DNA from 2 places in the Halomonas sp. MCCC 1A11062 genome. Region 1 is predicted to be linked to the other one. Evidence: predicted binding sites of a transcription regulator. Region 1 holds the regulator's gene; the other holds the start of a gene.

Region 1 (6,751 bases):
CCGCTGCCGCCTTTTGCACTCGACCTGCTGTTCACCTTCAACATTGCGCTGGCCGTGATGGTGCTGCTGGTCAGCATGTTCACCCAGAAGCCGCTGGATTTTGCCGCTTTCCCGGCGGTGCTGCTGTTTACCACGCTGCTGCGACTGTCGCTCAACGTGGCTTCGACCCGGGTCATCTTGATGGAAGGACACCAGGGTGGCGACTCCGCCGGCAAGGTGATCGAAGCCTTCGGGCAGTTCCTGATCGGCGGCAACTTCGCCGTGGGCCTGGTGGTGTTCCTGATCCTCGTCATCATCAACTTCATGGTCATCACCAAGGGCGCAGGGCGTATTGCCGAGGTCGGCGCACGTTTCATGCTCGATGCCATGCCTGGCAAGCAGATGGCCATCGATGCCGACCTCAACGCCGGCCTGATCGGCGAAGAGGACGCACGCAAGCGGCGTGCCGAAGTCGCCCAGGAGGCCGACTTCTACGGCTCCATGGACGGTGCCAGCAAGTTCGTGCGCGGTGACGCCATGGCCGGCCTGGTGATCATGGTGGTCAACGTCATCGGCGGGCTGCTGATCGGCATGCTGCAGCACGGTATGGGCTTCGGCGATGCCGCCAAGACCTACACCCTGATGACCATCGGTGACGGCCTGGTGGCCCAGATTCCCGCCTTGATCATCTCAACCGCTGCCGGCGTGACCGTATCGCGTGTCAATACCGAGCAGGATGTCGGTCAGCAGATGATCAGCCAGCTGTTCGTCAACCCTCAGGTCATGGTGCTGGCGGCGCTGGTCATGGGCCTGCTGGGGCTGGTGCCCGGCATGCCCAACCTGGTGTTCTTGATCTTTACCGGCCTGCTGGCCGGGCTGGCCTGGATGCTGACACGTCAGAAAGAGCAGCAACTGGTCGAGAAGGAGCTGAACACCGAGCCTCCACCCCCACCCGAGGCACCCGAGGCCAGCTGGGACGACGTACAACTGGTGGATACGCTGGGGCTGGAGGTCGGCCACCGCCTCATTCCGCTGGTGGATCAGCGCCAGGATGGCGAGTTGCTGGGCCGTATCAAGAGCGTGCGTAAGAAATTTGCTCAGGAGGTCGGGTTCCTGCCGGCTGTGGTGCACATTCGCGACAACCTGGAACTGGGTGCCAACACCTACGTGATCACCCTGAAGGGAGCCGAGATCGGCCGCGCCGAAGCCTTCCCGGGGCAGTGGCTCGCCATTGACCCCGGTCAGGTCACCGGCCAGCTCCAGGGCACGCCGACTGCCGACCCGGCCTTCGGCCTGCCGGCGATCTGGATCGACGCGGGTCAGCGCGAGCACGCCCAGGTGTATGGCTATACCGTGGTTGATGCCGGCACGGTGATCGCTACGCATCTCAACCACTTGCTGCATCGTCATGCGCCCGAGATGCTCGGCCGTCAGGAGGTTCAGAAGCTGCTCGACAAGCTGGGCGAGGAGCAGAAGTCGCTGGTCGAGGATGTCGTGCCCAAGGCCGTCAACCTGACGGCGCTGCAACGTATCCTGCAGAATCTGCTGGAAGAGGATGTCTCGATTCGCGACATGCGTACCATACTGGATACGCTGGCCGAGTATGCCCCGCACCAGCAGGACATCAACGAGCTGACGGCGCTGGTACGTATTGCCCTCGGGCGGACGATCACGCAGCAATGGTATCCAGGACGCGATACGCTGAATGTGATCGGCCTGGATGCCCAGCTCGAACAGGTATTGATGCAGGCGATGAACGGCAATGGAGCGCTCGAACCTGGGCTGGCGGAAACGCTGATGACTCAGGCCGAACAAGCCGTCGAGCGGCATGAGGCCAGCGGAGAGCCGCCGGTACTAGTGGTCCAGCACAGTCTGAGGCCGCTGGTGGCCAGGTTCCTGCGTCGGCGCATGCGCCACCTGGTGGTCATGTCGCAGGCGGAAATTCCCGATGATCGGACACTGCGCGTCACGACGCTGGTGGGAGGTCGATAATCAATGAGTGTGATGCGGTTCCTGGGAGCCAACAGTCGAGAAGCCATGCGCCAGGTGCGAGCGGCGCTTGGTGATGAAGCTCTGATTTTGGCCAACCGACATACCGAGCAGGGGGTCGAGATCCTGGCGATGGCGGAGTCGGCAGCACCGACTTCCAGCGAGGTGACTTCCCATAAGCAGCCCGAGCCCGAGGGTGCCGCGGACCGAGCGGTGCCGTCAAGCGCAGACCCGGCTCAGTCGCAGGTGCAGGCCTTCGAAGCCATGAGCGCCAGGCTGCTCGAGGAGATGCGTGACATGCGCGCCCTGCTGGCACGCGAGAGAAGCCGACCGGAGGCGGGCGGCGCAGCCGGCGAGCAGTTCGTGCGGGCAATGCTCGAAGCGGGCTTCAGCCCGGCGCTGGCCGAAGAGGTCGTGGCCTCGTTGCCGGAAGAGTTGGCTGAGGTCGAAGCGCTGGACGAGCGTGCCATGGCCTGGCTCGTGCGCCAGCTATCCAAGCGACTCGAAGGCCTGGACGACGAAGCCGCCTTCATGGACCGTGCCGGTATCGTGGCGCTGATCGGTCCTACCGGAGTAGGCAAGACCACCACCACGGCCAAGCTGACGGCACGCTACGTCATGCGCCACGGCACCCGGCCGGTGGCGCTGGTAACCACCGACAGCTTCCGTATCGGCGCTCATGAGCAACTGCGTATCTATTCGCGGCTGCTCGACGTTCCCATGTACGCTCTCAACGCCGACCAGCCGGTATCGGATCTGCTCGAGCGCATGAAAGGCAAGTCATGCGTCATCATCGATACGGTAGGCATGAGCCAGCGCGATCAACGCGTGATCGAACAGATCGGTCACCTGCGCGGCGGCGACACCTCGGTGCGTCTGGTGCTGCTGCTCAATTCTGCCAGTCAGCCGGAGACCCTGGAGGAGGTGGTGGTGCGCTATCGTCAGGCGGCCCAGGCAGCCGGCGGCGAGATTACCGACTGCATTATCACCAAGCTGGACGAGGCGGGCAGGTTGGCCCCTGTGCTGGACATCATCATGCGCCACGGGCTGCGGCTGCTGTTCGTCTCTCACGGCCAGCGGGTGCCGGAGGACATGGCCTTGGCCGAGCCCGTCTCGCTCATTGAACAGTGCCTGGCCAGTCGTGTGCCCCTGGCGCGCGCCATGTCCGCGCCGACGGCCTCAGAGACCACTTCGCGCGGCGCCGGCAATCTGCTGGGGCAGGGGCGCCGACTGGCTACGGTGCTGCAGGCGTTGCGCCAGCGCTTGCCGGCCTTCGACGAGCTGGAAGCCGTATGGAACTTGCTGGGTTTGCCGGCTTCCGTGCAGCAGCAGCGTCTCGATGCGCTGCTGGCGGATCATCCCCGGCCCGGCCAGGCCCACGGCATGCTTTGGAGCGAGCGGCGACGGGTTCCGGGCGAACACTGGGCGATGCCCGATGTGGCACTGAATGCAGAGGGAACCTGGCTGGCGCTGCCGCTGTTGCAGCATCGCCAGGTGGCGGGCCAACAGGCCCGTCTCGAAAGCGCGTCGCAGCACCACGCTGCCGGTGTGCATCTGATGAATGGACTACCCGATGCCGAGGCCGGCGACTGGCTGGAGCGTCAGGGGCTGTCCTGGTGCAGCCAGGTTCGGGGCAGCTTGCGGGTCGCCCATGCGGGCGAGCGTCACAGCTTGGCGGCGCTGGAGTCGATGGCCGAGGCCACCGGCCAGGCTAGCTGCCGCTTCCGCGGCGCTTCGGCACGCCTCATGCTTGCGACGCTGCCGGTAGAGGTGAGCTTCAAGGGCAGCCGCCGTGAACGGTCGGGCTTCGACGCGCAGGCCTGGTTTGGTGAGGTTCGCGATGCAGAGAGCGGCAAGGCCCTGGCCAGACGCTATTGGATCGTTCCCGCCGCGCTGAGCCACGATCCTCAGCCGCTGCTGCTCGCGCTGCTGCAAGCCGATGTGCTGCCGCAACTCGCTCGCCGCGCCTGGCAGCGCCTCGAGCAGGCTGAAGCTGGCGATCTGCGTGCCGATGTCCGCTTGCTCATGGCCAGCGGACTGGCCTCGGTGGCAGCCCACCTCGACCTTGCCGAAGACGAGGCCGCCATGGATCTCAGAGCCGAGCTGTTGAGCCTCGGCGGTGGGCGTCGCCGACGCCGAGACGTGGCGCTGCTCGAGTCTCTACTACAACTTTTCCTGGTGCGCGATGCCATTCGCCACCTTGGCCTCGGTGAACGGGAGACAGGCTAGATGGGATGGGACCAGGCCGCGGGGCTGCGCCAATGGGCAAACGATACGGCGAAGGACGAGTGCCCGACACACGTGGCCGAGATGCTGGTCGAGCTGGCCACGGGAAACAAGACGGAGAATGTCCGACCCAAGCAGGCCTGCGCTCAGCCTGCCGGCACCAAGGCGGCGGTGGAACGACCGAGGCCGCCGCGCAGTGAGGGGGAGCGGACGCTGATGGTGCTGGGCCTGCCGGGCACTGCCGAGCGACACACTGCACGAGTCACCGAGCTGCTTGAAAGCTGGGCGCAGGAAGGGCGGCGCTGGGTAGGCGATCCCGGCAGCTGGCGTATCGTGGCGCTACCGATCTCCAGCCCGCATCTGTCGCTGCTGGCAGCGCAGCAGTCGCAGTGGGCGCTGTGGATAGACGACGATCTGGAGGCGTTCCGCCGCGGTTATCGCATGCTCAAGCAGATCGCCGAGCAGGGTGGCCCGCGTCGCTTGATTGCCGTGCACCCGTCGGGCGTGGGGCGCCAGGGCCTGTTGAGCAATCTCCAGTACGTTGCGGAAGCGTATTTCGATATGGAACTGTTGGTATTGGCGCGATGAAACCGACCAGGTTGGGGCAACTCTGTTTGCTGACCCTTGGCGGACTGTGGGCGGGCCTGGCTCAGGCGGCCGGCAGTTGGGTAGCCACGGCGCCTGCCGTGCAGGTCGTCATGGCCGAGCGACCCGCCATGTCCGCTGCCTTGTTGCCGCCATCTCCCGAACTGGCACACGGGCAGGTGATGGGCCGCGTGGTCTGGCAGTTTCAGCCGCCAGCCGGCAGGGAGGTGAACGCCTGGCTCTGCCACCCGGGGGACTGCATTCGCCTACCTGGGCCGCGAGGGCAGACCGAGGCACTGGCCGGTGTGCCGGCGGATACGCCACTGAACTTTCAGTTTTCCCTACAGGAGCGTGGGCAGCGTGCCGCAACCCTGCAGGGGCTGCAAGTGATCGTGAATCACGACGACCTGCAGTGATTCTGACCCGTCGAGCGCCGATCGGCATCGCTCGAGGGAACCGTCAGCCGCGAGAGCAAGAGCATGTACACAGCACGAGGCAAGATCGAACAGGCAGACCTGCTGGAGGAGTACCTGCCGCTGGTGAGGCGCCAGGCGCTGTCGATGCAGGTTCGACTGCCGGCAAGTATCGAGCTCGATGATCTGATCCAGGCCGGCACCGTGGGGTTGCTCGAGGCGATGGGTCGCTTCGATGCCACTCAGGGGGCGAGTTTCGCTACCTTTGCCAGCCAGCGTATCCGTGGCGCCATGCTGGACGAGCTGCGCAGCCGCGACTGGCTGCCTCGCAGCGTGAGGCGTAATGCCCGGGCGGTCGATGAGGCCGTGCGCAGTCTGGAACAGAAGCTCGGCCGGGCGGCAGACGAGCTTGAAATAGCCGCCGAGCTCGACATGGAGCTCGAGGAGTATCGCCAGCTACTCAGTGATACCAACAGCGGCCATCTGCTGCCCTTCGAGGTGCTCGTCTCGGAAGGCGCCGAACCCGGCATCGAGGACGCTTCGCTCGATACGCCTTATCACATGCTCATCGACGAGGAGCGGCGTCGACAACTGGTCGATGGCATCGAGGCACTGCCCGAGCGTGAAAAGCTGCTGATGGCACTCTATTACCAGGAAGAGCTCAACCTGAAGGAGATCGGCGCTGTGCTCGGTGTCACCGAGTCGCGAGTGTGCCAGCTGCACAGCCAGGCGGTAAGCCGGTTGCGGGCACGCTTGGCGGACAGCGACGCCTAGGTTTTTCCAAAGGTTTTCCCAAAGCCAACGGCGCAGGAAGGCATCTCTCGCAAGCCTAGAGGTTGTCCATCAGCGCCTTGGTGCTGGTCAGGGCATTCATGTAGCACCCGTGCAGCCGGTCGGCGGGCACTTCTTCGAGGGCTTCCTCGACCTGGCGTTCGTGGTTCTCGCACAGCACCAGCACGGCGCCGAGAGGTCCGCTGCGATACTTCAATGCATTGATGATCGATTCACCCAGGGGCAGGTGGTCGAGCAAGGTATTGCGATCCTCTTCGAGCAGGGCATCCATCATCGAGAACAGTCCGGTGGTGAAGGCATCCTCGGGATCGAGAGCGGGGAAGGGGGCCGCCAGATAGCGGCACATGAAGGCGCGGATCAGCGCCATGCGCAGCACGATGCGGGACGAGGGCTGCAGGCTTGCCAGGGTCAGGGTCAGAATCAGCCGGCGCAGTTCGATCAACCCCAGGATCTGTACCGCGCGATGCAGATCGACCGCCTTGCCGCCACGGTTGAAATAGGAGGAGTTGGCGCGGCGCAGAATCGCCACATGCAGATGGGGCACCTGCACCACCAGCTCGTGCAGCCGGTTGAGGTCACTGCTGTCTTCCTCGTAGAGCGCGCGAATCAGGCGAATCTGGGCGGCACGGTTGCCGTGGCGTCCTCGGGACGGCGAGGCAATGAAGCTGGGGCGTGCCAGATAGTCGCCGTCGTAGTAATCGCAGCCCATCATCTGGTACCGCTCCAGGGCTGCGCGGCTGTCGAGATTTTCGACCAGCAGCTTGATA
Region 2 (6,751 bases), on a different contig from region 1:
CCCTGGGCGGGCACCTTGAGGGTCAGCCAATCGAATGACGTCGTGTCCAGATGCCTCAGGAAATGGTCCAGGGGACGACTATCGAAGGTGTCCTGCGCCAGGTGTGCCTCGCACAGGTGCAGAGAGATCGGCAGTTGGGCCAGGGGCGAAGCGTCGTCGCTCCACTGGCGATGGTCGGCGATGACCGCCTGGATCATCCAGCGGTTGAGGCGAACACCGAGCCCCAGCCGTGCAATCACGTCGAGGTAATGGTTTGGTGATTGTTGCCAGCGTTCGGGATGCTTCCAGTGCAGCATGGCTTCCAGGCCGGTACAGCGCAGCGAGTTGCGATCGAACTCGGGCTGGTAGTGCAGCGCGAAATGCCGGTCCGGCAGGTGGATGGCTTCGCTCAACTGACTCTCGAGCCGGTACTTCTCTTTCAGGCGTGAGGTCAGGCGGTGGTCGACGAAGGCCAGTCGCCCGGGTCCCTTCTTGCGAGCCATGAACATGGCGCTACGCGCAGCCTGGATCAGTGTCTCGACATCCTCTGCATCGCCAGGGTACAGCGCTACGCCGATCGAAGAGGTCAGCAGCAGGTATCGATCCTCGCTGGTGAAAGGTGGCTCCAGGGCCTCCTGCAGTCGCTCCGCCACGACCTGGGCTGCCTCGGCGGTACCGTCCTTCTCCAGTAGCACCACGAATTGGTCGCTGCCGAGTCGGGCTAGGGTGTCCTTGCTGCGTACCTCTTGCTGCAGCCGTCGGGCGATCTCGCCCAGTATGCGGTCCCCTTCGATATGCCCCACCGCATCATTGATCGCCTTGAAGCGGTCGATATCGATGAATAGCAGGGCGAGCGTAGTGTCGACACGCTCCGCCTGGGCCAGAGCGTGGTCGAGGCGATCCCGTAGCAGCAACCAGTTGGGCAGACCGGTCATCGGGTCGATGTGTATCCAGTGGTGATCGTCCAGCAGCTCGCCACTCGGCGTAGTGAGGCGCACGAAAGAGTAGAGGCGGCCGCGCGGGTTGCTTCGTTCGTCGAGCAGAGTGTCGACCAGCATCAGAACCGGTACCGACTCGCCGTCGCTCTGACGGCACAGTACTTCCTGTTGCCAGGAGAGTGCCGTGGCCTGGGCGCTGTCTCCCGAGGTGGGGAGGCGCGAAAATGGGCGCAGGGAAACGAAAAAATGCTCGATCGGCCAGCCGGTCGTCTCTGCTCTGTCGCTGCCGGCGATACGGCAGAAGGCGTCGTTGACCATCGTGATGCGCCCGTCGGCATCGGTGATGACCATGCCGGTCTGGCTCTGCTCGAAGGCATCCTTCACCAGCCGGGCGGGGTGCTGGGCTAAGGGCTTGGCCTGTTTGCCCGGTGGGCGGTTACCGTGATGGTTCATTTATGTGTTGTCACCAATGTGTTCCTGCTTTGGAGTTATATCGTCCTCATGGGACTGAACTTGAGGGCGTGAGGCCTTCCGTTGAGAGGGAAAATGCGTCATTGGGTAACATTGTTCGATCTTCCCTCAAGGCTCAAATTCGCTTTGGATGTGCCGATAAGAGAGAAATAGAAATCTGCTTCCCAATACGCGGGGCTGCCAGGGGAAGGCGGCACAACCTGTCTGATCGGCACGGCAGGCGCCATCCACCTTGACTGAGGACATATACTTGCACGTACCGGCGCGTATCGGGGTTCTGGCTCGCTCGATCTGCTCGCTGCAGGGGCGTCTGCTGGCGGGCCTGGCCATGACCTGGTTAGTCATCGTTGGTCTGGTTCTGCTGCTGGCCTGGCAGTTCGGCAAGGGGCTCGTCGACGATGCCAATCTGGCGCATCTGCGTTACGAATCGCAGCTGATTGCCAACGATCTCTCCGAGGAGGTCGAGCGCAGGCTGCGTGCCTTGGAGCGGCTCGAGCAGGGGTTGCGTAATGTAGCGGCAAACGAGGTGCCGGCACGGCTGGAGAACGCCCAGGTATTGCTGGAATGGTTCGAGGGGCTGATGGTCGCCGATGCCGATGGGCGTGTCGTGGCCGATTGGCCCATCGTGCCGGGTCGCTCAGGGCTGGAAACCGCAACGACGGAGTATTTCCGCATGCTGCGCCATTCGCCCTGGCCCTATGTGAGTCAGCCGTTCACCGGCCGGGCCAGCGGTGACTCTCTGGTGTTGATGCTGGTACCTCGCTTCGACGAACAAGGCGCCTTCAATGGCGTGGTAGGGGGGATGATCAACCTCACCCATGGTGGTCTTTTTCGCCGCCTCGAGGAGATTCGGCTGGGCGATGCCGGCTATGTATCGGTCTTCACTGCCGCCGGTGAAGCGCTTTTTCATCCCCGTCGCGTCCGGGCATCGGCGTCTGGTCGGTCATTGGCGAGCGACACCGACACTTTGCAGAAGGCGCTGGATGGCTGGCAGGGGGAAGCCATTGGGTCGAGCGGGGAGGGCATTGCGATGCTGATGGCCTATCGCCAGATTTGGCCGGCAAACTGGATCGTCAAGGTAGCCATTCCTCAAGCCCAGGTTCAAGAGCCGCTGGGCGACTTTCTGGCACGCTTGTGGTGGGCCTGGCTGGTTCTAGCCATCTTGATGCTGATTACCATGCGCTGGTTGGTTAGGCGGCTGCTAAGGCCCCTGCATCGTCTGGAGCGGCAGATTGCGCAGGTCGGCGCGGGAGAGCGGCGCTATCTCGAGCTCTCGACCAACATGCACGAGCTGCGCCAAGTGGCCGGCAGCTTCAACCGTCTGGAGCATGAGCGGCTTGCCGCCCTGGAGCATCTGCGCGATCGTCAGGCTTTTCTCGATGCCGTACTCGGCTCGACGCCCATCGGCATGTTCGTGGCGGACCTGGAAGGGCGTCTCAATTATCTGAACCCGGCGCTGCTCGAGCTGCTTGGCCTCGAAGAGACGCATGAAGCTCGCGACTGGTGGGAGCGAATCCACCCCGACGACCGTCGTGGCACCGAGGACATGTGGCGCTACACCTTGACCACCGGCAGCGACTTCGTACGGCAGCTGCGCTTCCTGCACCCCGACGGCGTGACGCTGTGGGTCGAGGTTCACGCCAGCCAGGTGCTGGGCAATGATCAGCCGCTGGGCTTCGTGGGCATGGCCAAGGACATTACCGAACGGCGGCAGCAGGAGGCGCTGCAACGCTGGGAGGCCGAGCACGATCCGCTGACGGGGCTGCTCAATCGGCGCGGGTTCGAACGGCGTCTGGAAGAGGCGCTGGCCGAGTACTCCAAGACTGGCACCCCCTCCGTGCTGATCCTGTTCGATCTCGACCACTTCAAGCCGATCAATGACGAAGGCGGTCACGCCCTGGGTGACGAGATGCTGCGACGCGTCGCTCAAGTGGTGGCGTGGGAGGTGCGGCGCAGCGACCATGTGGCCCGCCAGGGTGGGGATGAGTTTGCCGTGCTGTTACCCAGCTGTACGCTCAAGCAGGCGGGAGAAATCGCCGAATCGCTGCGGCGCGCCGTTTCCGAGGTCACCGTCAGCAACGCCGGCAAGACCTACAGCATCACGTTGAGTATGGGGGTCACGTCACTTCGGGAGGGCGACGACTCTATCGAGTCCGTGTTCGCGCGAGCCGATCGGGCCAGCTACCAGGCCAAGGCCGACGGTCGCAACTCCGTGGTAGTCACCGCCTCGGACGACGATCTGATCGATAGCCTGTGGTGAAGTGGCCTGTAGTGATGAGGAGGCTGTGGTGATGTGCAGGCATGACGCCCGTATGCAACATGTGGGCGGTTTCACGGGCGGACGGGGGCTAAGGGCAAGTAAATTGCGAAGACGAAGAGGTCGCCGCTGCTGGCGTATCAGACCGAGGCGTTGATGCGCCCTGTCTGTGCCGCGACACGACCGCTGGCGCGGTACACGGTTTTCTCTGCGGCCTGATGAATGAAATCGAGCAGGCGTGTGTTCTGCTCCATGCGCAAGGCAACGAGCTCGCCGTTCAGCGTATTGAGGCGCTGAGCTTCGCGGGTCATTTCCAGCGTCTGCATCCAAGCCTCTTCGCAGCCTGCATCCAGCGCTGCCTGATGGGCGCCCGCGGCACCATCGGCATAGCCCAGACGGTGCTGAACGCCTTGGCGTAGCTTTTCGCTCGCTTCCAGGCGGGCCAGCAGCGCTTGCTTGCGCTGGGCAACTTCGGCGAGGGTCTCGCTTTCGATATCGGCGCTGGCCAGTAGTGCTCGTTCGCGCATGAGCAGTTCGGTGAACTCGCTCAGACGCTGCTGCTGTTCCATCAGAAGCTTGGCCAGACTCATGCCTTGCGACTCTCGGCAGACAAGGATTCAATCAGCGAATCGGCTATGCGCTCGGCACGGATCTCCAGACGACCCTCGCGGATGGCTTCGCGAATTTCCTCGACACGCGCCTTGTCGATATCGCGGGAGGCGTCGGTAGTCTTCTGACTCAGATGCGTGGCAGCCGAAGGACCGGGGTCCTGCTGCCCCGAGGGGGTAGCGCCCTTGACCGGTTGAGCTTCCTCGCGCGGTTGTGTCTGGGTCGGGCGAGTCAGGGGATTCTGGTTGTTGATCTTCACGTTAATGGCCTCATGACCGAATGCTTTTACCTGCTATCGGCAGGGCGAGGAATAACTTTAGCCTAATTTTCGGCACGCGTTTCCCGGGCGAAGCTGCCCATACCCGTTCGGGAGCTCGAGGTGCGACGGCCCATGTCAGAAGTCTACGACAAGGGTGCCTTCTCCGACCACCTCGGCAGTCATGATCTCGCGGCTGTCGAAACGAACCCGAATACGATCGCCAAGCGCGCCAGGCTCCAGTGCTTGCCCCTCGCGGGCGATGCGAAACCCGCTTCCCCGGGCCTCGACCACCACCCGCTGATTTCTCTCCACCAGCGGCAGGCTGCGGAACTGATGCTCCAGCAGCGGCTGCCTTGGGCTGAGCGCCCGCGTTGCCACTTGCCCGACGATCCGATCGATCTCGAGCAGGGTGCGGTTCGGTAGTTCGGCCAGATTCCCCGACTGCATGACCAGATGCTCACGCCGCACCGTCTCTCCGGCAGAGAGGGGGGTGTCGAGCACGGGGTATTCGCCGATCACGCCGACTTCGGCCTGCAGGTAGCGCACCTGGCGGCCATCGTCGCCGCAGCGTACGCCGACGGAAATGCGGCCCAGCGGCACTTCGCCGGGGCGTGTCAGGAAGGGGGCGGGCGATTCGCAGGTGGGTAGCCGTGCGGAAGGAGGGCGTAGCTCGATGATGAGTTCATCGCCCAGCGCGCTGGCCTGCTCATGGAGAAAGCCGTGCACGGCTTGCAGCAGTTCGCCGTCGTCGGCCGAAGCGGCCGGCAGCGACAGCAGGCCGGCCAGCAGTGTCGGTAGCAGCAGGACTAAGCGGGTAAGGCGCATGAGGCGGGGCCATCCAGCATGGGTAATGGCAGGATTCTAGCTGGCCCCGATGGGCTGAAACAGCGGAAATGAGCGAGGAAAAGGGGCCTGTTTCTGCCATTGATGTGACAAGCGCGTCGTTACTCTTCAACCTCAAGAAGTTCCGTATGTCTTCAATCAGGATTTCGCACGGGGAGCGCCGGCATGATCGACCAGCTCGAGGCCGCCTTTAATTACCACCAGCAGGCGCTGGGGCTACGCCAGCAGCGCCACCAGGTGCTGGCGAGCAACATCGCCAACGCCGATACACCCAACTACAAGGCCCGCGACTTCGACTTCGCCAGCGAACTCAAGAAGGCGGTCGAGCAGGGGCGTACGTCCAGCGGTGGACTCTCGCTGGCGCGAACCTCCGAGCGCCATCTGGCGGGGCAGGGCATGTCGGCGTCCAGGCAGGAGCTGCTCTACCGCATACCCGACCAGCCCAGTCTGGACGGCAACACCGTGGACATGGATCGCGAACGTACCCAGTTCGCCGACAACGCGGTGCGCTACCAGGCGGCACTGACCATCATGAACAGCCGGATCCAGGGGCTGAAGAACGCCATGCAGCCGGAATAACAGGCCGGATCAAAGGAAGAGAGATCTTACCATGTCGATGTTTTCCGTGTTCGATATCGCCGGCTCGGCCATGAGCGCCCAGTCCCAGCGCATGAACGTCACCGCCAGCAACCTGGCCAATGCCGACAGCGTGGCCGGCCCCGACGGTCAGGCCTATCGTGCCAAGCAGGTGCTGTTCGAGTCGCGCCTGGGGGGGCACGGCATCGGCGGTGTGGGCGTGCGTGAAGTGATCGAGGACCCTTCGCCCATGCGTATGGAGTATCGTCCCGAGCATCCGCTGGCCAACGAAGAGGGCTACGTGACGATGCCCAACGTCGAGCCGGTCCATGAAATGGTCAACATGATTTCGGCCTCGCGCTCCTACCAGGCCAATGTGGAAGTGATGAACACGAGCAAGCAAATGATGCTCAAGACACTGACCCTGGGTGAGGGCTGATCGACATGTCGAACACTATCGATGCCAACGTCGTCTCGCGCTTGAATCAGGGTGGGCCCTCCTCTCGCGACGCCAGCCAGTCGGCCGAGCTGCGCAACAACTTCATGACCCTGCTGATCGCTCAAATGCAGCACCAGGATCCGCTCAATCCCATGGACAACCATGAGATGACCACACAGCTGGCCCAGATCAACACGGTCAGCGGCATCGAGGATCTCAACAAGACCTTGAAGGGCATCACAGAGCAGATGAACGCCGGCCAGATGCTGCAGGCCACTGCGCTGATCGGCCAGGGCGTGCTGGTGCCGGGCGATCGCCTGCTGCTGGAACACGGCGAAGAGGGCGAATTGCACACCACGCCCTTCGGTATCGAGCTGCCC

Evidence for each region. The regulator FliA, encoded in region 1, starts transcription of late flagellar genes. The targets are predictions, from matches to a motif close to CTAAAGTTNNNNNNNNNNCNGCCGATA.
Region 2: flgM (flagellar biosynthesis anti-sigma factor FlgM) is a predicted target of FliA. The motif match lies at 4,548-4,574, and genes of this name have one in related genera.

The regions. Positions count from the first base shown of each region.
Region 1 covers NZ_JABFTW010000028.1:12,985-19,735, reverse strand. Annotated here, with positions in the region: gene flhA (flagellar biosynthesis protein FlhA) at 1-1,971, shown strand, start outside; gene flhF (flagellar biosynthesis protein FlhF) at 1,975-4,197, shown strand; gene HOP58_RS20205 (hypothetical protein) at 4,198-4,782, shown strand; gene HOP58_RS20200 (flagellar protein FlhE) at 4,779-5,195, shown strand; gene HOP58_RS20195 (RNA polymerase sigma factor FliA) at 5,259-5,966, shown strand; gene HOP58_RS20190 (HDOD domain-containing protein) at 6,022-6,751, opposite strand, start outside.
Region 2 covers NZ_JABFTW010000004.1:240,182-246,932, forward strand. Annotated here, with positions in the region: gene HOP58_RS06560 (diguanylate cyclase) at 1-1,370, opposite strand, end outside; gene HOP58_RS06565 (diguanylate cyclase) at 1,639-3,648, shown strand; gene HOP58_RS06570 (flagellar protein FlgN) at 3,786-4,235, opposite strand; gene flgM (flagellar biosynthesis anti-sigma factor FlgM) at 4,232-4,513, opposite strand; gene flgA (flagellar basal body P-ring formation chaperone FlgA) at 4,649-5,338, opposite strand; gene flgB (flagellar basal body rod protein FlgB) at 5,522-5,935, shown strand; gene flgC (flagellar basal body rod protein FlgC) at 5,967-6,371, shown strand; gene flgD (flagellar hook assembly protein FlgD) at 6,377-6,751, shown strand, end outside.